DNA from 4 places in the Planococcus massiliensis genome. Region 1 is predicted to be linked to each of the others. Evidence: riboswitches for the same ligand, from Rfam matches in the RefSeq annotation. Region 1 holds a riboswitch; each other region holds the start of a gene.

Region 1 (4,873 bases):
TCAATATGGCGTCCATTAACGGCGTTATCGGCTTTGCAGGAAAAGCGGCTTATAATTCCGCCAAACATGGTGTCATCGGATTAACGAAAGTGGCGGCACTTGAAGCGGCTGCTGATAGTATTACCGTAAACGCGATTTGTCCAGGGTACGTGGATACTTTACTGGTGCGGAATCAGTTTGCAGATTTAGCAAAAACACGGAATATTGAGCTTGAGCAAGTGTTGGAAGAAGTGCTTTATCCACTAGTGCCGCAAAAGCGTTTGCTTGATGTTAAAGAAATTACCGATTTAGCCCTCTATCTGGCAAGTGATTCTGCTAAAGGAATGACGGGGCAAGCTATTATTTTGGATGGCGGCTATACCGCACAATAAAAAATAGGAAGGAAGCGATAAGAGAAAGCGCTTCCTTTCTTTAACCCATCAGTCAAAAGTCCGAATATTATGAAAAAGTCTTTTAATTTTTCGAAATCCCTCTATAATGAACCATTATGTATTGAAGGAGATGAAGCGATGTCGAATCTGAGAAATGACTCTTTGCAATTGCATCTGCAGCATAAAGGGAAGTTGGAAGTCCGGTCAAAAGTGGCAGTAGAAAATGGACGCGATTTAAGCCTCGCTTATTCTCCAGGAGTGGCTGAACCGTGCAAGGAAATTGCGCAGGATCCGGCCAAAGTCTACGACTACACGATGAAAGGCAATACAGTCGCCGTTGTCACAGACGGCACTGCTGTACTCGGACTTGGAAATATTGGTCCGAAAGCTGCCTTGCCTGTCATGGAAGGAAAAGCCGTGCTTTTTAAAGAGTTTGCCGGAGTGGATGCTTTTCCGATTTGCCTTGGAACAACAGATGCCGAAACCATTATCCAGACCGTGAAGCTATTGGAACCCGGATTTGGTGGTGTGAATTTAGAGGATATCTCAGCACCGGCTTGCTTTATCGTGGAACAGCGTTTAAAAGAAGAGATGAATATTCCTGTATTCCATGACGACCAGCATGGAACCGCCATTGTTACTTTAGCTGGCCTGGTCAATGCGCTAAAATTGGTCGGCAAAGAAATTGCCGACACGAAAGTCGTTGTGAACGGAGCAGGCGCTGCGGGGATTGCTGTGGTCAAGCTTTTGAGTAAATTCGGTTTTACGAATGTGATGATGTGCGATACAAAAGGTGCGATTTTCAAAGGCCGAGCTTATGGAATGAATCCTTTTAAAGAAGAAGTAGCGGAGATGACCAACTATGAGCGCAAGGAAGGATTGCTCCACGAAGTCATTATCGGTGCGGACGTCTTTATTGGAGTTTCTGCAGAAGGCGCGTTAACCGAAGAAATGGTGAGGGAGATGGCAGAAGATCCCATCATTTTTGCAATGGCCAATCCAAACCCGGAAATCTTGCCCCATGAAGCTAAGCGGGCAGGAGCCAAAGTAATCGGCACGGGGCGTTCAGATTTTCCGAACCAAGTGAATAATGTATTAGCTTTTCCGGGCATATTCAGAGGAGCGCTGGACGTGCAAGCCAGTGGAATCAATGATGCAATGAAAATCGCTGCAGTGGAAGCTATAGCCGATTTGATTGGAGAGCATGAACTCCGGGAGGACTATGTCATTCCGGCTCCCTTCGATCTGCGCGTGGCTGAAGCAGTTGCCAAAGCGGTAGCCCAGGCGGCAATTGAAACAGGGGTAGCAAACTATTCCACTTGTCCGAATCTTGATGCTGAAAGTGCTGATGACTTCACAGCGGTTATCGTAAAAGAGTAACCATATATAATATAGAAGAAAGCCGTTCACCTTTTAGAAGATGGACGGCTTTTTTGATTTGGGCAGCATTTATTTAGAGAATATGGCTTGTGGACTGGTTTGATGGACTTTTTTCAATGCTTGCTCGAGATCTTCAAGCAAGTCATCCGTATATTCCAACCCAACGGACAATCGCAGCAAGCCGTCGGTAATGCCGCGCTGCTCACGCTGTTTTTGGGGCATAGCGGCATGAGACATGGTGGCTGGATACGACAGAATCGTTTCAACGGCTCCGAGCGATACCGCGAAAACCGGGATTTGCAAACTATCGACAAAAACTTTAGCAGCCGCTTTATCGGCAAGCCGCAAAGACAAAACCGCGCCAGCCCCACGTGCTTGTCGCTCATGAATCGGATTCCCTGGATGGAATCGGAATCCTGGATAATAGACTTCTTCAACAACGGGGTGGCTATGCAAATAATCAGCAATGATGCGGGCTGATGCGGAAGACTGTTTCATACGGGCTCCAAGTGTTTTGATGCCTTGAAGGAGTGAATAGGAATCTTGCGCCCCTAAAATCGAACCGAATGTGTTCTGGATAAAAGCGAGCCGGCTGCCGAGTTCTTCATCCTTTGTCACGGCAAGCCCGGCAATGATGTCGCTGTGGCCAGAAAGGAATTTTGTAGCACTATGCAAAACGATGTCTGCTCCAAGATCAAGCGGGTTTTGATAAAGAGGCGTCATGAATGTATTATCAACAAAAGTTAAACAATCGTTTGCTTTGGCAAGTTTAGCCGCAATTTCAATATCGGTGATGTTCATCACCGGGTTTGAAGGCGTTTCGATATAGATGACCTTTGTGTTTTCGCGGATAGCCGAAGCCATCTCACTGAGATCGGTCATATTGACAAATGTGTAGTCGATATTGAATTTGTTCAGGACTTCTGTGACGAAACGGTAAGTTCCGCCGTAAACGTCTTCCGAAACAAGGACGTGGTCTCCCGCAGATAGGAGCATGAAAGCAGAGGAGATGGCGGCCATGCCCGAAGAAAAGGCAAACCCGCGGGTGCCATTTTCAAGTTTTGCAATGGTTTCCTCTAACTTTTGGCGCGTCGGATTGCCGGATCGGCTGTAGTCGAATGGTCCGAACTCATCAATATTGGGCTGATGATAAGTGGAAGACAAATAAATAGGGACATTGACCGCCCCTGTTTCTTTGTCTACGCCGGTTGAATGGATAAAACGAGTCTCTAAGTGGTTGGTCATCATAAAAACCTCCTATTAGTTGTAAAGAACGGCTCCTATTCGTGAATCGAAAAATGGAGCTTTCTTCAGCAAGAAGAAAGCTCCGTTTCATAAGGAACGCGTTCTTCTCATCTTTAAGGCCGAAGCCTTTTGGAATTAGCACCGTGGCCTTCTTCAGGCTGGTTGCTGAGACATCAAAGGGCCAAATCCCTCCGTCTCTCTTGATAAGAAATACATAATATGAAGTTATGGATGCTGCGATGTCTTCAAGCTTAAACCATCTTGACAGAAACTGCAAGGAAAATTATTAAAATATTCTTTTAATAAAAAGGGGAAACGTTAATATCCTAATGCTTTAACCGCAAATAGGGGATTCCTTTTAATTCGAAAGACGAAAGGCTATAATGGATATCAACACTTTAATTCAAAGGGGTAATCTGATGTATATTGTGACGTCCACTGTTGTGGTGCCTGAAGAGAAGACTCAGGACCTCATTGATATTTACCGAAAACGTTCGAGACGGGTCGATAAAGCGCCGGGATTCCATTCTTTCCGGCTGATCCAGAATACAAAGAAGCGCAATGAACTGACTGTCCATCTGGAATGGCATTCGAAAGAGGCTTATATGGAATGGGTAAGAAGCAGCGAATTCAAGGAAATCCATGATCTCGAAAAGCATTACCCCGACAAAGCGCTGGCCGGAATTGTACCGAAAGTGCATCAGTATGAGGTGGTAGCAGAATGAATCAAGCGTTAAAGAAGCAAATCGCCAAAAGCACAGCCAATCAAATCTATGAAGCCTACCCATTTTTATGGGATCGTTTCGGTGAGCGTGGATTTGAACATACGGAAAAAGACAATCTGCATCATCTTGACCATTTGGAAACAGCGTATGATTTAAACGATAAACAAGTGTTTTTGGATTACACGATATGGCTGGAAAAGGTATTAACGAGCCGGAATGTCGGAGCCGATTTGATCATAGATAACTTTGAGAGACTTATAGGCTTCATTGAAGCAGAAGCTGAACAGAAAGAAAAAGAATTTATGCAGCAATGCCTTCAAGAAGCAAATGATTTATTGAAAGGCAGCAATTTGAAGAAGGGAGGTTGATCAGATGATTCAACCAACCGAACTGGCAGAACTTTTTTTGCAGGGCAATGACCGGGAAGCGCTGAAGCAAGTCCAGCAATTTCTCGACAGCCATAATCGGAAAAAACTTTTTGATCAGCTATTAACGCCCGCCATGTACCATATTGGCGAGTTATGGGAAACCAATGCAATTTCAGTGGCAGACGAACACCTTGCGACAGCTATTTGTGATTTTGTCGTTTCGGTCATAGATAAACGCAGAGAAGAAGAACACGCTGCAAAACGAAAAGTTATGGTGCTGGGACCGGAAGGGGAAGAGCATTACATCGGATTGAAAATGGTCTCAAGCCTTTTTCGGGAACACGATTGGTCCGTCAATTATTTAGGGCCCAATATGCCGCTTGACCACGCAATGGAAGCTGCTAATCGGTGGCAGCCGGACGCCATCGCTTTATCGGCAGCGCTCGTTTATCGCATGCCAACTTTAAAAGCGTATATAAATAAATTTAAAGAATTGGCGCATGCTCCTGCAATCATCGTCGGAGGGCGGGCCGCTGCCTTTGAAAGCAGCCGCATCCTGATTGAGGAAGGCGCCATTTTAGTGAAAGACCTTGAGCAACTGGAACACTGGATCAAAACGGGAGAGGAGCCGGACGATGAATACAGAATTTCAATATGATGACTTGCCGCTCCCGGCTTTTCGGTTAAATGAAAAGCTTTCAGTAGTCAATTGTTCCGAAGAAGCGCTGCGCCTATTCGGCAAGGTTTCGTCATTCTTGGAAATTGTCGATGAAGCAAGTGCGAA
Region 2 (4,873 bases), 1.8 Mb from region 1:
GTAAAAGTCGCGTTTTTTGCCGTCCTGTTAGGCTTCGGTTTGCCGTTCCAGTCGTGGTTCCGAAATGCGGTGCTCTTTAAAATGGATTCGGCATACTTAGGCGGCAGCATCACCATGCTGGTCGTCGGAATGGTCTTCATGACGTTCTTTTCCGGCTATGCGAAAGGGAAGTACGTGGAAAGAAAAGCGGGAAGCAGCCAGGTGATGGCAAAATCGTAAACGCACACCATCATTTATTGTTCTTATTGCGGGCCAAGCCGTGTTATAATAAGACACTTAGGATGAACTGAACATTCAACGGAAGCAGAGCCTTCCGCCTGCAAATAAACAATAGAGGTGTACAAAATGAACAAACGATGGACAATCGATAAAATAAGAGAATTTACAGAGAAGAACTCGGACAGCAAATTGCTGTCAACGGAATACCACGGATTTTCACAGAAGCTGCTGTTCAAATGTTCTTGCGGCAATAACTTTGAAAAAACTTTTACGAAGTTCAACAAAAGCAATCAGCGCAAATGCGATACGTGCCAACCGCCGAAAGCGCCGCGCGGCGAAGCATAAAAAAGAGGCGCCTTTTCCAATACTGGAAAAGGCGTTTTGGTTTTTGATAAAGTAAGGAATAGAAAAGCGAACTCACGGTATCCGTTGCGGCGACGCGCGAGTCAAGTGAAGGGTGCCAATTGCTTTCTTAGATGAATGAGAACGGACAATGGAGGGTGACTGATGGACAATAACGATATTCTGATTAGGCTGCGCTACGCACTTGATATTAAAAATAATGATATGGTAAAGATTTTCAAGGAAGGCGGCATTGAGCTGTCGAAAGAGGATGTACTGAAAGTGTTGACGAAGACGCCGGAAAGCGAAGACGATGACATGGACAGCGTCTGGGATGCACCGGAAAACGAAGACCATATTCGCGTTGACAACCGGATGCTGGAATCTTTCTTGAACGGGTTGATCATCTTCAAGCGGGGACGCCAGGAGCCGAAACCGGGGCAGCCAGCCACACCGCCGATGAGCAACGAACCGGCAAACAACTTATTGTTGAAGAAAGTGAAAATCGCCTTGCAGCTGACGAGTGAAGATATGCTGGAATTGCTTGCACTTGCTGGGGTCACCGTGTCGAAAAGCGAAATGAGCGGCATCTTGCGAAAGCAAGGCCACAAGAATTACAGCGTCTGCGGCGACCGCTATGCCCGCAATTTCCTAAAAGGCTTGGCAATCAAATATAGAAAATGACTCGTGGTCCGCTTCTTTAATTGGAGGCGGATTTTTGATTTAGAGGATGGGAATTGGAGAGTTGGGAGTATTCGGGGTGAAGTTGGGAGTATTCGAACGAAAGTCGAGCGTATTTCAGAAAAAGTTGGGCATAAACGAAAATGGCTTCCCGCTCGAAAGCAAAAAAACTGGACAGCCTGTTGCTGTCCAGTTTTTATTGCCACGGATAGGTGGCGAGCAGTTTGGCGCTGAGCACCATAAAATCTTCTTTTGGCGACGCTGCTTTTTTCTGTTTCAGCAAGTCGTTGCCGGCTGCAAAAAGCGCTTCCGTCGTCGGGTAGGAAAGCGTTTCTTCAGATTCGATGAACGCCACAGAGTTGTCGGTATAGCGGAACAGGAAATTTTGGTAACGGGTTTCGCTTGCCGGATGAAAACTCGACGGAATGGTGTAGTCGATGTCAGCAGTGAGCACGCCGACGCGTTCATAGATGGCAAGCGGGCCAGCACTTTTCGCCATTTGCTGTTCGGCGCCTTCCACTAAGGCGTTTGGATCTTTAGCAATCGAAGGAAAGAGGCGGTTCTCGAGCAACACGAAATAATTGCGCGGATCGTTGACGTCAAGCAGGTATTTTTCAGACATTCAGAAATTCCTCCTAAAAGCGGTGATTGATTCCCATGATAGCGGAAATGTGCGAAAAGGGGAACGGAGAGAAACCGGGACGGTAAATGTCTTTCTTAACAGAAAGTTCGTTTATTTCTGTCAAAGCGCCTTGATTTTCCATCCTGAACCAGTTACCCTTATAAAAAGCCAAAATTGAATAACGTGAATTCTTATCGAGAGAAGTCGAGGGACTGGCCCTATGACGCTTCAGCAACCAGCCGAAAGGTCAGGTGCTAAATCCAGCAGGCAAGCGATTGCCTGAGAGATGAAAAGGAACGAGTGTGAACTCATAAAGCCTTCTTTTTCATGGAGGGCTTTTTTTCTATATATAGGAGGCAGAGAATATGGGATTATTAGAGGAATTAAAAACGAGGATTCTGACGGCAGACGGGGCAATGGGAACGCTTTTGTATTCATACGGGATCGAATACTGCAACGAGGAATTGAATTTGCAGCGGCCGGACATTATTGAAAAGATCCACGAAGAATACATCCAGGCAGGTGCGGATATCATTCAGACGAACACTTACGGCGGCAACGCATTGAAGCTTGCGCGCTACGGGCTGGAACATCAAGTGAAGGAAATCAACGAAGCGGCGATTGAAATTGCGAAACGGGCGGCTGCACCAGGCGGCCAATTTGTCTTCGGGACGATTGGCGGCATCCGGGGCATTCGGCGGAGCGATGCAGCGCTCGATGAAATCATCGCGATGGTGGACCAGCAATCCGGTTATTTGCTTGCCGGGAATCCGGATGCGCTATTGCTTGAGACGTATTATGACTTTGAAGAATTGGCAGCGACCGTTACGCATTTGCGGAAACGGACAGATGTTCCGCTGATTGCGCAAGTATCGATGCATGAACCGGGAATTCTGCAGAACGGCATGGCGCTGAATGAGGCCCTCCATCAACTCGAAGGTCTGGGCGCCGATATTGTCGGCGTGAATTGCCGCTTAGGCCCTCACCATACCATTCAGGCCCTTGAAGGAGTGGAATTGCCGAAAAAAGCTTTTCTTTCGGCTTACCCGAATGCGAGTTTATTGGATTTGGAGAATGGCCGCGTCGTCTACGAATCGGAAGCCGATTATTTCGGACGCGCCGGTTTGCTCTTAAGAGAAGAAGGGGCGCGCTTGATCGGCGGCTGCTGCGGCACGACACCGAAGCATATTGAAGCGTTGAAAAAGCAGATTGGCCATTTGGAGCCGATTACGGTAAAAGAAGTGGAAACGAAAAAGCCGATTGTCATCCGGGAAGCGGAATTATCCAATGAAGTGCCGCTCCATGAAAAAGCGAAGACGGAACGGACGATCATCGTAGAGCTCGATACGCCGAAGCATCTCGACACGACAAAGTTTTTGGAAGGCTCAAAAGCGTTGAATGCAGCGGGCGTCGACGCTGTCACCATGGCGGATAATTCACTGGCATCGCCGCGGGTCAGCAACCTTGCGATGGGTTCGATCTTGAAGCATCAGGAACAGATTCGGCCGCTTGCACACATTACGTGCCGCGACCGGAATTTGATCGGACTGCAATCGCATTTGATGGGATTGGATGCACTGGGCATCCGTGATATCCTGGCAATAACAGGAGACCCGACGAAGGTCGGGGATTTCCCAGGAGCGACAAGTGTCTATGATGTTTCCAGCCTGGAATTGATTCAATTGATCAAAAAGCTCAACGATGGAATTTCTTTTTCAGGAAAGCCACTGCAAAAGAAAGCGAGCTTTTCAGTAGCAGCGGCATTCAATCCGAATGTGCGTGTGCTCGACCGGGCAGTTGCTCGGCTTGAAAAGAAAATTGAAAGCGGAGCGGATTATTTTATTTCACAGCCGGTTTATACGAAAGAGAAAATCATCGAAATCCACAAAGCGACGAAGCATTTGGAAACGCCGGTTTTCCTTGGCGTCATGCCGCTGACGAGCATCCGAAGCGCCGAATTCCTGCATAATGAAGTGCCGGGCATCAAACTGTCGGAAGAAGCGCTTGAGCGGATGCGGGCATGCGGCGAGGATAAGGAACGGGCAACCGCGGAAGGCATCCAAATTGCAAAAGAACTGATTGACACAGCGGCTGACTTGTTTAACGGAATCTATGTGATCACGCCGTTTTTCCGCTATGATATGTCAATTGAACTGATCCATTACATTCGGAAATTAGATCAACAGAAAGAGAGCGATCACAGCCATGTCCAAACAGCGAATTGAAGAACAGCTAGAAAAAAGAATTTTGATCATTGACGGAGCCATGGGGACGATGATCCAAAACGCCGACTTGTCTCCGGAAGATTTCGGGGGAGAAGAGTTCGACGGCTGCAATGAATACTTGAACATCGTAAAGCCGGAAGTTATCGAAGGCGTCCACGATGCGTATTTGCAAGCTGGCGCGGATATTCTCTGTACGAATACGTTCGGCGGAACGCCGGTCGTGCTGGATGAATACGGATTGGGCAAAAATGCGGCGGACATCAACCGGCGTGCCGTTGAAATTGCGAAGAAGAGTGCAGCGAAATTCGCGACGCCGGAATGGCCTCGGTTTGTCGCCGGAGCGATTGGGCCGACAACGAAAACCTTATCGGTGACAGGCGGCATCACATTCGATGAACTGAAAGAGAACTTCTACGTGCAGGCGAAAGCCTTAGTTGAAGGCGGCGCCGATTTGATTTTGCTGGAGACGAGCCAGGATATGCTGAATGTGAAAGCGGCGACGATCGGCATCAAGCAGGCATTTAAAGAAACGGGCGTTGAATTGCCGATCATGGTTTCCGGTACGATCGAACCGATGGGAACGACGCTTGCCGGGCAAAGCATTGAAGCGTTCTACATTTCCATTGAACACGTCAAACCGCTGTCGGTCGGCTTGAACTGTGCGACGGGTCCGGAATTTATGACGGACCACATCCGTTCGCTGGCAGAACTGTCGGACGGCTATGTCAGCTGCTATCCGAACGCCGGTTTGCCGGATGAAGAAGGGCATTACCACGAAACGCCG
Region 3 (4,873 bases), 470 kb from region 1:
TGCCATGGAACAGGAGCGCGACCGCTACAAATACAATGTGGCAGGATTGTTTGGAGTGGTGGTGAAACGCGGGTTCGGAGGCGAGAATTCGTTTTTCTGCTCCCAATTTGTAGCAGAAGTGCTGCGTCAAGGCAGAATCGAAATTTCGCAAAAGCCTTCCCGATTAATGATGCCGCGAGATATTTTCTGTGCGGATTTTCTGCAGCTTGCTTATAGTGGCCCCTTATCGTCTTATCCGCCATTGGTTTCTGAACAGCCATGCAAAATGGAAAATACTATGTTGATGGAGGCTCTATAACATGAAAAAAGTACTGATATTTCCGCTATTGAACAGTATGCCTTCCGGCCATCATCAAGTGGCGGAAGCAATGAGTGAATTCATCCGAGACCATACTGGGGAAGTCCAATGCAAAAAGGTGGATTTATTGAGCGAATGGAATGCAAAAGTGGAATCGGTAACTGTTAAGGCCTACTTAAATTGGATACGGAGAGCACCCAATTCGTATGCATGGATTTATCGGCAATTTGCCTATAAATCGTCAAAAGAAAAGAGCCATAAAACGTATGAATGGCTTTTCATGAAAAAAGTCAGCGAGATTTTAGAAAGGGAAAAACCCGATTTAATCATTTGCACACATGGGTTTCCGTCGATTTTCATCAATAAGTTGAAGAAACAAGGAAAATGCAAAGTCCCTTGCCTGAATGTGTACACGGATTTTTTTGTGAATGATGTATGGGGAAGAGAATGCATCGAATATCATTTTGCTCCAAACGAAGCGATAAAAGGAGCGTTATGCCAGCGCTATGGAATTCCGGAAAACCGTATTTTTGTGACAGGCATACCGGTAAGTGAAAAGTTCAGCCGTCAGGAAGAGCGGCATTCCACTAAACGGCTAACCGTTTTAGTTTCCGGAGGAAGCACGGGACTGAGCGAAGTCTTGAACCAGCTGGATGAAGAGGTTAACGAGGAAAAATGGAATTTTCAAGTTCTATGCGGAACCAACAAAAAACTTCAGCAGAAAATTACCGCTTTAAACCATCCGGCGATCCATGCGATCCCCTACATTTCTTCAAAGGAAATGATGAATGAGCTGTACAGCAAAGCGGATGCTCTTGTGACAAAACCGGGAGGCGTCACCGTCAGCGAAGCGCTGCGGAAAGAGTTGCCGATTTTTATTCCGGCGGCTCTTCCGGGCCAGGAGGAAATCAATCTGGCTTACTTGCTGGAGGAAAAACTGGTGTTTGCAGTGCCTGAAGGACGCAGGCTGATGGATTTTCTAGACGAAACTTTGGCGGATGAGGAAGCCATTGGGCGTTTCCAGAAGCGCATTAAAGCTTATAAAAATTCTTTGAGCCTGAAGAACTCGGATGAAATTTACATGGAGCTCGAAAAGATTTTAGTGGGCAATTAAAGGACTGGAGAGTGGGCGGTATGATTGAAGGAATACTGGCTTTTCTCGAAAGTTTGGGGATGAAAGGATTATTCAGCGTCATGTTTTTGGAAGGATCTTCTTTGCCGTTTCCTGGAGTGGCGCTGGTGATAGCTTATGGCGGATTATTGAATCACGACTTGCCGGCCACCGCTTGGTTGTCGGCAGGACTGGCAGCTTCGTACAACCTGGCGTGTTTGATTCCCTATTTCCTGGGCAATAAATTCCAAAACATCTTTCAGAGAAAATTCCATAAAGGGTTAAAAAAAGCATCCGATTTGTTTCGCCGCTACGGCATATGGAGCATTGCGATTTCGCGGCCATTCGGCATCGGCAACTACATTTCCTATTTGGCTGGCATAAGTAAAATTCCGCTTGGAAAATATGCGGTGCTGACTTTTATCGGCATTTACCCGTGGTGTTTTGCTATGCTCCGCATTGGGCATTATTTTAACGGGAATTATGAGGCGTTTACATCTTTTATGTCAGCCAGTCCAATTCCCATTTACGGCTATCTGGCTGCTGCCTTGGGAGCAGCGGGCATTTGGCTGTATCTGAAAGCGAAGAGTCAGAATAATAAATTTAAAGCTTGACACCCCTAATCCCTAGTATTATGATAGGCATTAATCGAATAAACTTATCCAGAGAAGCCGAGGGACTGGCCCGTTGACGCTTCAGCAACCTCTGACATTGTCAGAAAGGTGCTAACTCCAGCAAGAAGATTTTTTCTTGAGAGATAAGGACAGGACCTATTAGATTTAATGGCCTTCTTTTCTTGATATCGAGAAAAGGAGGCCATTTTTCATTTTTGAATAAAATTTTAATCAGAGAGGAAGAATCAGATGAGTGAAGTTGTAATTTTATCAGGCAGCCCTTCAAAGGACTCCAGATCTGAAACAGTATTAAAGCATTTAGGAGGGTTATTGGAGAGGAAAGGAATTTCGGTCACCCATATTTCAGTGAGAGACGTTCTGAAAGACGATTTGTTCGAAGGGCGTTTCGATAGTCCGGCTATCGATGAAATCAGCGCGTTAATCCACCAGTCACGGGGCGTTATTGTAGGATCACCCGTCTATAAAGCAGCCTATTCAGGTGTGCTAAAAGCATTGATTGATCTCTTGCCGCAGGATGTTCTGCAAGCGACTCCGGTCTTGCCGTTGATGACGGGAGGCAGTTCCGCTCACCTTTTAGCGCTTGAATATACATTAAAACCGCTGCTTGCGAACTTGAAGGGACAAAATTTGAAAGGAATCTACTTAGTCGACAGCCAAATTGATAAAACGAATCCGCATGAGCCGATCATTGAAGCCCAAGTGGAGCAGCGTTTGAAAAAACAGCTGGATTATTTCTTGGAGATTATTGAAAGACAGCCTGTCACGAGCGCTTAAAACGAAAAGGATTTTTGAGGAGGAGAAGCTATTGGCGAAAAAACGGATTTACTTGAACGCTTTTGACATGAATTGTGCCGGCCATCAATCCCCAGGATTATGGACACATCCAGAAGATCGCTCTCATACGTATAAGACGAGCGAATATTGGATTGAATTGGCAAAGCTTTTGGAACGCGGCGGTTTTGACGCCATTTTTCTGGCAGATGTACTCGGAACCTACGATGTTTATAAAGGCTCACGCGATGCGGCAGTGCGGCAAGGTGCACAGTCTCCGGTAAACGATCCTGCGTTAGTCGTGCCATTGATGTCTGCCGTGACAAAACATTTAGGCTTCGGCGTTACCGCTTCGACGACTCACGAACATCCTTACACATTTGCGCGCCGGATGTCGACATTGGACCATTTGACGAATGGCCGCGTCGGCTGGAACATCGTCACTTCCTATTTAAAAAGCGCTGCGCTCAATATCGGGCTGGAGGATCAAGTGAAACACGATGAACGCTACGATATCGCGGCAGAATATTTGGAAGTCTGCTACAAGCTGTGGGAAGGCAGCTGGGAAGAAGACGCCGTTGTTTTGGACAAAGTGAATGGCATCTACGCCGATCCGGAAAAAGTCCATGACATCAATCATGAAGGGAAATATTATAAAGTGCCCGGCGCCCATTTAACGGAACCTTCCCCGCAGCGGACGCCAGTCCTGTATCAGGCGGGGGCATCCAAAAAAGGAGTGGAGTTTGCCGGACAGAATGCAGAATGCGTCTTTATCGGGGCGCCGACCATCCAAGCCGCAAAGCGGTCAGTGGATAAATTGCATGAGCAGATCGAACGTGCAGGCCGGTCCCGTGAAGAAGTGAAGATCTTAACGATGCTGACGCCGATTGTCGGAAAAACGGAAGAAGCAGCATGGGCAAAATACGAAGAGTACAAAAAACATATCAGCCATGAAGGGGCGCTTGCTTTATTCGGCGGATGGACGGGAATTGACTTGTCGAGCTATGCCCCTGACCAGCCCTTGGAATACATTGAGAATGACTCTATCCAATCAGCGTTGGAAAACTTCACAAGAATTGATGCGGAAAAGAAATGGACAGTAGACGACATCAAGGAATTTGTGGGAATCGGCGGCATGAGTGCATATACGGTGGGTTCACCTGAACAGGTCGCTGATACTTTGGAGCAATGGGTGGAAGAAGCCGGAGTGGACGGCTTTAATATTGCCTACGCCATAACACCGGGAACATTCGAAGATTTTATCGAATTGGTGGTGCCGATTTTGCGTGAACGGGGCTTATTGCGGGCTGAATACGAAGGGAGCACATTGCGTGATCGCCTGTTCGGCAAAGGGGACCGGCTGCCTGCCCATCATCATGGAAAAAAGTTTTCCTTGGAGAAAGCAGAAGTTCGTTAAAAACCTTATGCAAATTTAAGGGAAGCCATGGAGAGCCTTCAATGCTCCATGGTTTTTTAGCGTGAAAAAAAAGAACTTCAATGAATCAGCTAGTAATTTAGCGATTTATTCTGTATGTTTATTATATTCAGATAAAGTAATGGGGGATATAGAATGAGACCGATTATTGGAATTACCGCATCAAAAGAATTAGGGCACGACCATTATTCAATCGAGCAGGCTGATACCGAAGCTATTATGCAGGCAGGGGGGCTGCCAATCATGCTCCCGCATTTGCGGAGAGAAGAGGAAATTGAGCAGATTGCCGAACATATCGACGGTTTGTTTGCAGCAGGCGGATATGACATCGATCCTACCTTGTTTGGGGAAGAGCCGCATCCGAATTTAGGTGTGATTATCCCGTCCCGCGATGCTTTTGAACTGCAGCTGATGAAGAAAGTGCTGGAACTGGGAAAACCGATTTTAGGGGTTTGCCGAGGCGCACAGATCCTCAATATTGCGGTTGGCGGAGATATGTATCAAGACATCACCGATCAAATCGAAGGGGACTTGCTGCAGCATAAACAGCAAGCGCCGAAATTCCACGGCTCCCATTTCGTTCACGTACCGGAGGGTTCTTTGCTGAACCGGTTGACCGGGAG
Region 4 (4,873 bases), 1.1 Mb from region 1:
ACTGAAATCTCAGTCCTGTAGAAAGGATCCTCTTTTTCCTGCTCGATCACTTCCTGGTTCTTGGTCAATTCTTCAATGGAAATATGGTGATTGATCTTTACCCGCGATGTTACTTTATGAAAGCCGGTCAAGGCATTCGAGAATTTAGAAGGGGTCTTGATCAATTGCAGCCAAGGCGATGTGAAAATAGCGCCGGCGATGTTTATTCTATTTTTGGAAAGCACACCCATCGCGAGAGTCGCACCTAATCCTTGGGCCACGATAAATACCGGCAATTCATTTTCCATCGCCACTTTCACAGCTGTTTTGATGGATTTCTCATATTCGTCAAACGATTCCCGGTGAGCGCTCTCATTTCCAGCATTTTCGCCATGCCCGGGCAAATCGCCCATGATGACGTGGAAGTTCGCGCCGCGCCATTGATCGATTTGCCAGGCATAGCGCAGATGATGTTCATATGCACTGTGTACAAGGACCACTACCGCTTTCGCCGGTCCGATCGATTCCCATTTCCACATGTATTGCCCCCCTTTCCTTAGCGCAGCCTGCAACGTGCATTTGACCTTTGCGCTTATTTTGATAGGATTAATATTATCTTATCTTTTTTACTGGAGGTTTTCCATGATTTACCCATTCAAAGACAAGCATCCATCTATTCATCCTTCGGCTTTTATCGCTGACCATACAACGATTACAGGCGATGTTGTAATCGGTGAAGATTCATCGGTTTGGTTCAATACCGTCATCCGCGGCGATGTCGCACCTACCATTATCGGCAAGAAAACCAATATCCAGGACCTGTGCATGCTTCACCAAAGCCCGGGGAACCCGCTGATTTTGGAAGACGAAGTGACCATCGGCCATCAAGTGACTTTGCATAGCTGTAAAATCCGCAAAGGGGCACTGATCGGAATGGGTTCCATCATCCTAGACGGAGCAGAAGTGGGAGAAGGTGCATTTATCGGCGCTGGCAGCCTTGTTCCGCAAGGCAAAGTCATCCCTCCTGGCATGCTGGCATTTGGGCGGCCGGCAAAAGTGGTGCGCGAGCTGCGCGAAGAAGACATCGAAGACATGCAGCGCATCGTCCGCGAATACGCTGAAAAAGGCGCTTACTATAAATCGCTTCAATAGAAAAAAAGACGGCTGAGCAAAATTCGCTCAGCCGTCTTTTCTCTTTATTATTGGGCGGATTGCTCTTTCAAAGCAGCTGCTTTGTCCGTGCGCTCCCACGGAAGGTCGATATCCGTGCGGCCGAAGTGGCCATAAGCTGCCGTTTGTTTGTAGATTGGACGGCGAAGATCCAACATTTTGATGATGCCTGCTGGGCGAAGATCAAAGTTTCCGCGCACAAGCTCAATCAATTTGTTTTCTTCTACTGTGCCTGTTCCAAATGTATCAACGGCAATTGATACGGGATGTGCGACGCCGATTGCGTAAGCAAGCTGCACTTCACAGCGTTCAGCAAGGCCGGCTGCGACAATGTTTTTCGCTACATAGCGAGCGGCATAAGCTGCCGAACGGTCCACTTTCGTTGCGTCTTTCCCGGAGAAAGCTCCGCCGCCGTGGCGTGCATAGCCACCGTAAGTGTCTACGATGATTTTGCGTCCTGTAAGGCCGGCATCTCCTTGTGGTCCGCCGATAACAAAACGGCCAGTCGGGTTAATGAAGTATTTTGTTTCTTCATCGATCAAGTGTGCAGGAACCACTTCGTTGATGACATATTCTTTAAGATTGCGCTGGATTTGCTCAAGCGTCACTTCTGGGTGATGCTGCGTCGAAATGACAATCGTATCTACACGCAATGGTTTATTGTTTTCATCGTATTCGATCGTTACTTGCGTTTTCCCATCCGGGCGCAAGTAAGGAAGAATTTCTTCTTTCCGCACTTCTGCAAGGCGGCGCGCCAATTTATGCGCCAAAGCAATCGGAAGCGGCATGAATTCTTCGGTTTCGTTTGTTGCATAGCCGAACATTAAGCCTTGGTCCCCTGCTCCGATATCGTCCATTTCTTTATCTGTCATTTGGCCTTCACGCGATTCAAGCGCTACATTGACTCCGGCAGCAATGTCCGGTGATTGTTCGTCAATCGCTGTCAAAACGGCACTTGTTTCAGAATCGAATCCGTATTTTGCACGGGTATAGCCAATTTCGCGAACGGTTTCACGAACGACTTTCGGAATGTCAACATACGTAGAAGTCGTGATTTCTCCTGCGACTAAAACGAGTCCAGTCGTTACGGTTGTTTCGCATGCAACGCGTGCATTTGGGTCTTCTGATAAAATGGCATCCAAAATGGCGTCTGAAATCTGATCGCAAATTTTATCCGGATGCCCTTCTGTTACTGATTCTGACGTGAATAATCGACGGTTTGTCAAAATGTGTTCCTCCTTAGATCCTGCGAGATTGCTCTCGAAATTGATACGGTACTCGTTTCCCATGTCAAGTCCGTTCCCAAAAGGGATTGAACTTTAAGCCGTTGTGGCTCTTGCACACGAGGATTAAGGGCAAAATTTCATAAAAAAATCCCTTCCATCATTTGCATGAGGAAAGGAGAAATCATCAGCAGCACCTTTCACTCTTATCATCCAAGGCCTAAAAGCCTTGCTACAGGTTTGGCACCATCGCTGCAAATCGCAGCAGGTTGCCGGGTTTCATTGGGCCTGACCCCTCCACCAGCTCGGAATAAGAGTATCCGTTCAATTTTTCATCATACGGAATGTGCAAAGCGATGTCAACGTTTTAATGACCATCCGTTTGAATAAAAGATATTATAGGTTTATTGGCCTTCAAAAAGCACATTATTTTCGTTTTTTTCGATTCCACCCGTTATTAGTATAGACTATTTAATACAATGTGTTATACTAATCTTCGAATATACATCCTCCCCATTCGCAATGGGAATAACCGAAAAGGAAGGTACATATAAATGAATCCAGTGAATATTAAAAACAACCTAAAGGATCTTTTAAATGGCCAAAACGTGCACGTCCAATTATCAGTTCCACAATTAGTGGAAGCTGCAACATCCCGTGGGGAAGCGGTATTGACTCGAGAAGGCGCTGTAGCAGCTGAAACCGGCAAATATACAGGCCGCTCGCCAAAAGATAAGTACATCGTTGATGAAGCGATTTCGAGAGACAAAATAGACTGGGGCAATGTCAATCGCCCGATTTCTTCTGAGATTTTCGAGAATTTGTATGCGAAAGTCATCGACCATTTGAAGCAAAAAGATGCGTTATATGTATTTAAAGGCTTTGCCGGCGCAGACCACGAATCACGCTTGGCGATCCAAACCATCAATGAATACGCGTGGCACAATCTGTTTGCGCATCAACTATTCATTCGCCCGACAAAAGAAGAGCTGGCTGCGCACGAAGCGGAATTTACGGTTGTCTATGCACCGACATTCCATGCGGATCCTGCGGTTGATGGAACAGATTCTGAAACGTTCATCATCGTTTCGATGGAAAAGAAAATCATTTTGATCGGCGGAACAGAATACGCAGGCGAAATGAAAAAATCCATCTTCTCGATTATGAACCATATCTTGCCGGAAAAAGGCATTCTTCCTATGCACTGCTCAGCGAACGTTGGCAAAGACGGCGATGTTACGTTATTCTTCGGATTGTCTGGTACAGGAAAAACGACTTTATCCGCAGACGGCGACCGCAAATTGATCGGCGACGACGAGCACGGCTGGTCGGATAACGGCGTTTTCAATATCGAAGGCGGCTGCTATGCGAAGACCATCAATTTATCGCGTGAAAACGAACCGCAGATTTATGACGCGATTCGTTTCGGATCGGTTCTTGAAAATGTTGTAGTGGATCCGGAAACGCGCATCCCTGATTATGACAATGGTTCCCTAACTGAGAATACACGAGCAGCTTATCCGATTCAAGCAATCGATAATATTGTAGACCCGTCTGTAGGCGGACACCCTAAAACGATCGTGTTCTTGACGGCGGATGCATTTGGCGTCTTGCCTCCGATCAGCAAACTATCAAAAGAACAGGCGATGTACCATTTCCTAAGCGGCTATACATCGAAGCTTGCCGGTACAGAACGCGGAATCACGGCACCTGAAGCAACATTCTCAACATGCTTCGGTTCACCATTCCTTCCGCTTCACGCAACGGTGTATGCTGAAATGCTGGGTGAGAAAATCGACGATCACAATGTCGATGTTTTCCTAGTGAATACAGGCTGGACTGGCGGCGAATACGGCGTCGGAAACCGCATGAAGCTTTCTTACACACGGACGATGGTGCGTGCAGCCATGAAAGGCGAATTGCACAACATTGAAACCGAAAAAGAAGCAATTTTCGGCTTGGAAATTCCAAAAGAAATTCCAGGAGTTCCGACTGAAGTGTTAAATCCGCGCCATGCATGGGCAGACAAAGAAGCATACGATCAAAAAGCAAAAGAACTTTCATCTAAGTTCCAAGAAAACTTCAAAAAGTTCGGCACAGTTGATCCAGCGATCAGCCAACTTGGCGGACCGGCTCCACTGTCATAAGCAAAAAAACGGAAAGAAGCTCTCCAGTTAATATGGAGAGCTTCTTTTTTATTTCCTGGTTCCAATCGGTCAACTTTTTTCCTGCTCTTTCATCCATATAGTCAATGCCTTTGCCACTTTGCGGTTCGCTGCCGGCGGGAAGAAATGCGTGTATTCCGGGAAATACCAGGTTTCATGCGGTTGATCATTCATCTTCAACGCTTCTTCCAATAAATAGGCCTGCGCAGGAAAAACATTTTCATCTTGCAGCCCGTGAATGATTAAGAATGGCATATGTGCTTCTTCAATCCGAAGCAATGGATTCCGTTCTTCAAACGCAGTCAAGGCTGTGTTTGGGGTACCGCCGTACAAGCG

The links. Region 1 has a riboswitch for S-adenosylmethionine ahead of BN1080_RS05255 (aminotransferase class I/II-fold pyridoxal phosphate-dependent enzyme). Riboswitches for the same ligand answer to the same signal wherever they lie in the genome.
Region 2: linked by a shared signal. The riboswitch ahead of BN1080_RS14200 (bifunctional homocysteine S-methyltransferase/methylenetetrahydrofolate reductase) and the one ahead of BN1080_RS05255 (aminotransferase class I/II-fold pyridoxal phosphate-dependent enzyme) in region 1 are both predicted to bind S-adenosylmethionine.
Region 3: linked by a shared signal. The riboswitch ahead of ssuE (NADPH-dependent FMN reductase) and the one ahead of BN1080_RS05255 (aminotransferase class I/II-fold pyridoxal phosphate-dependent enzyme) in region 1 are both predicted to bind S-adenosylmethionine.
Region 4: linked by a shared signal. The riboswitch ahead of metK (methionine adenosyltransferase) and the one ahead of BN1080_RS05255 (aminotransferase class I/II-fold pyridoxal phosphate-dependent enzyme) in region 1 are both predicted to bind S-adenosylmethionine.

What each region holds. Positions count from the first base shown of each region.
Region 1 is NZ_CCXS01000001.1:1,090,520-1,095,392, forward strand. Features, by position in the region: gene BN1080_RS05245 (3-hydroxybutyrate dehydrogenase) at 1-371, shown strand, start outside; gene BN1080_RS05250 (NADP-dependent malic enzyme) at 510-1,751, shown strand; gene BN1080_RS05255 (aminotransferase class I/II-fold pyridoxal phosphate-dependent enzyme) at 1,821-2,996, opposite strand; SAM riboswitch class I at 3,101-3,206, opposite strand; gene BN1080_RS05260 (antibiotic biosynthesis monooxygenase family protein) at 3,416-3,721, shown strand; gene BN1080_RS05265 (hypothetical protein) at 3,718-4,089, shown strand; gene BN1080_RS05270 (cobalamin B12-binding domain-containing protein) at 4,094-4,747, shown strand; gene BN1080_RS05275 (STAS domain-containing protein) at 4,725-4,873, shown strand, end outside.
Region 2 is NZ_CCXS01000001.1:2,863,135-2,868,007, reverse strand. Features, by position in the region: gene BN1080_RS17275 (hypothetical protein) at 82-219, shown strand; gene BN1080_RS14215 (hypothetical protein) at 346-564, shown strand; gene BN1080_RS14210 (YehS family protein) at 727-1,245, shown strand; gene BN1080_RS14205 (hypothetical protein) at 1,439-1,864, opposite strand; SAM riboswitch class I at 2,053-2,157, shown strand; gene BN1080_RS14200 (bifunctional homocysteine S-methyltransferase/methylenetetrahydrofolate reductase) at 2,230-4,089, shown strand; gene metH (methionine synthase) at 4,070-4,873, shown strand, end outside.
Region 3 is NZ_CCXS01000001.1:622,804-627,676, forward strand. Features, by position in the region: gene BN1080_RS03130 (hypothetical protein) at 1-298, shown strand, start outside; gene BN1080_RS03135 (MGDG synthase family glycosyltransferase) at 300-1,412, shown strand; gene BN1080_RS03140 (DedA family protein) at 1,433-2,023, shown strand; SAM riboswitch class I at 2,065-2,173, shown strand; gene ssuE (NADPH-dependent FMN reductase) at 2,273-2,818, shown strand; gene BN1080_RS03150 (LLM class flavin-dependent oxidoreductase) at 2,850-4,232, shown strand; gene BN1080_RS03155 (gamma-glutamyl-gamma-aminobutyrate hydrolase family protein) at 4,386-4,873, shown strand, end outside.
Region 4 is NZ_CCXS01000001.1:2,215,347-2,220,219, forward strand. Features, by position in the region: gene BN1080_RS10940 (alpha/beta fold hydrolase) at 1-518, opposite strand, end outside; gene BN1080_RS10945 (gamma carbonic anhydrase) at 622-1,131, shown strand; gene metK (methionine adenosyltransferase) at 1,179-2,375, opposite strand; SAM riboswitch class I at 2,576-2,689, opposite strand; gene pckA (phosphoenolpyruvate carboxykinase (ATP)) at 2,927-4,519, shown strand; gene BN1080_RS10960 (alpha/beta hydrolase family protein) at 4,589-4,873, opposite strand, start outside.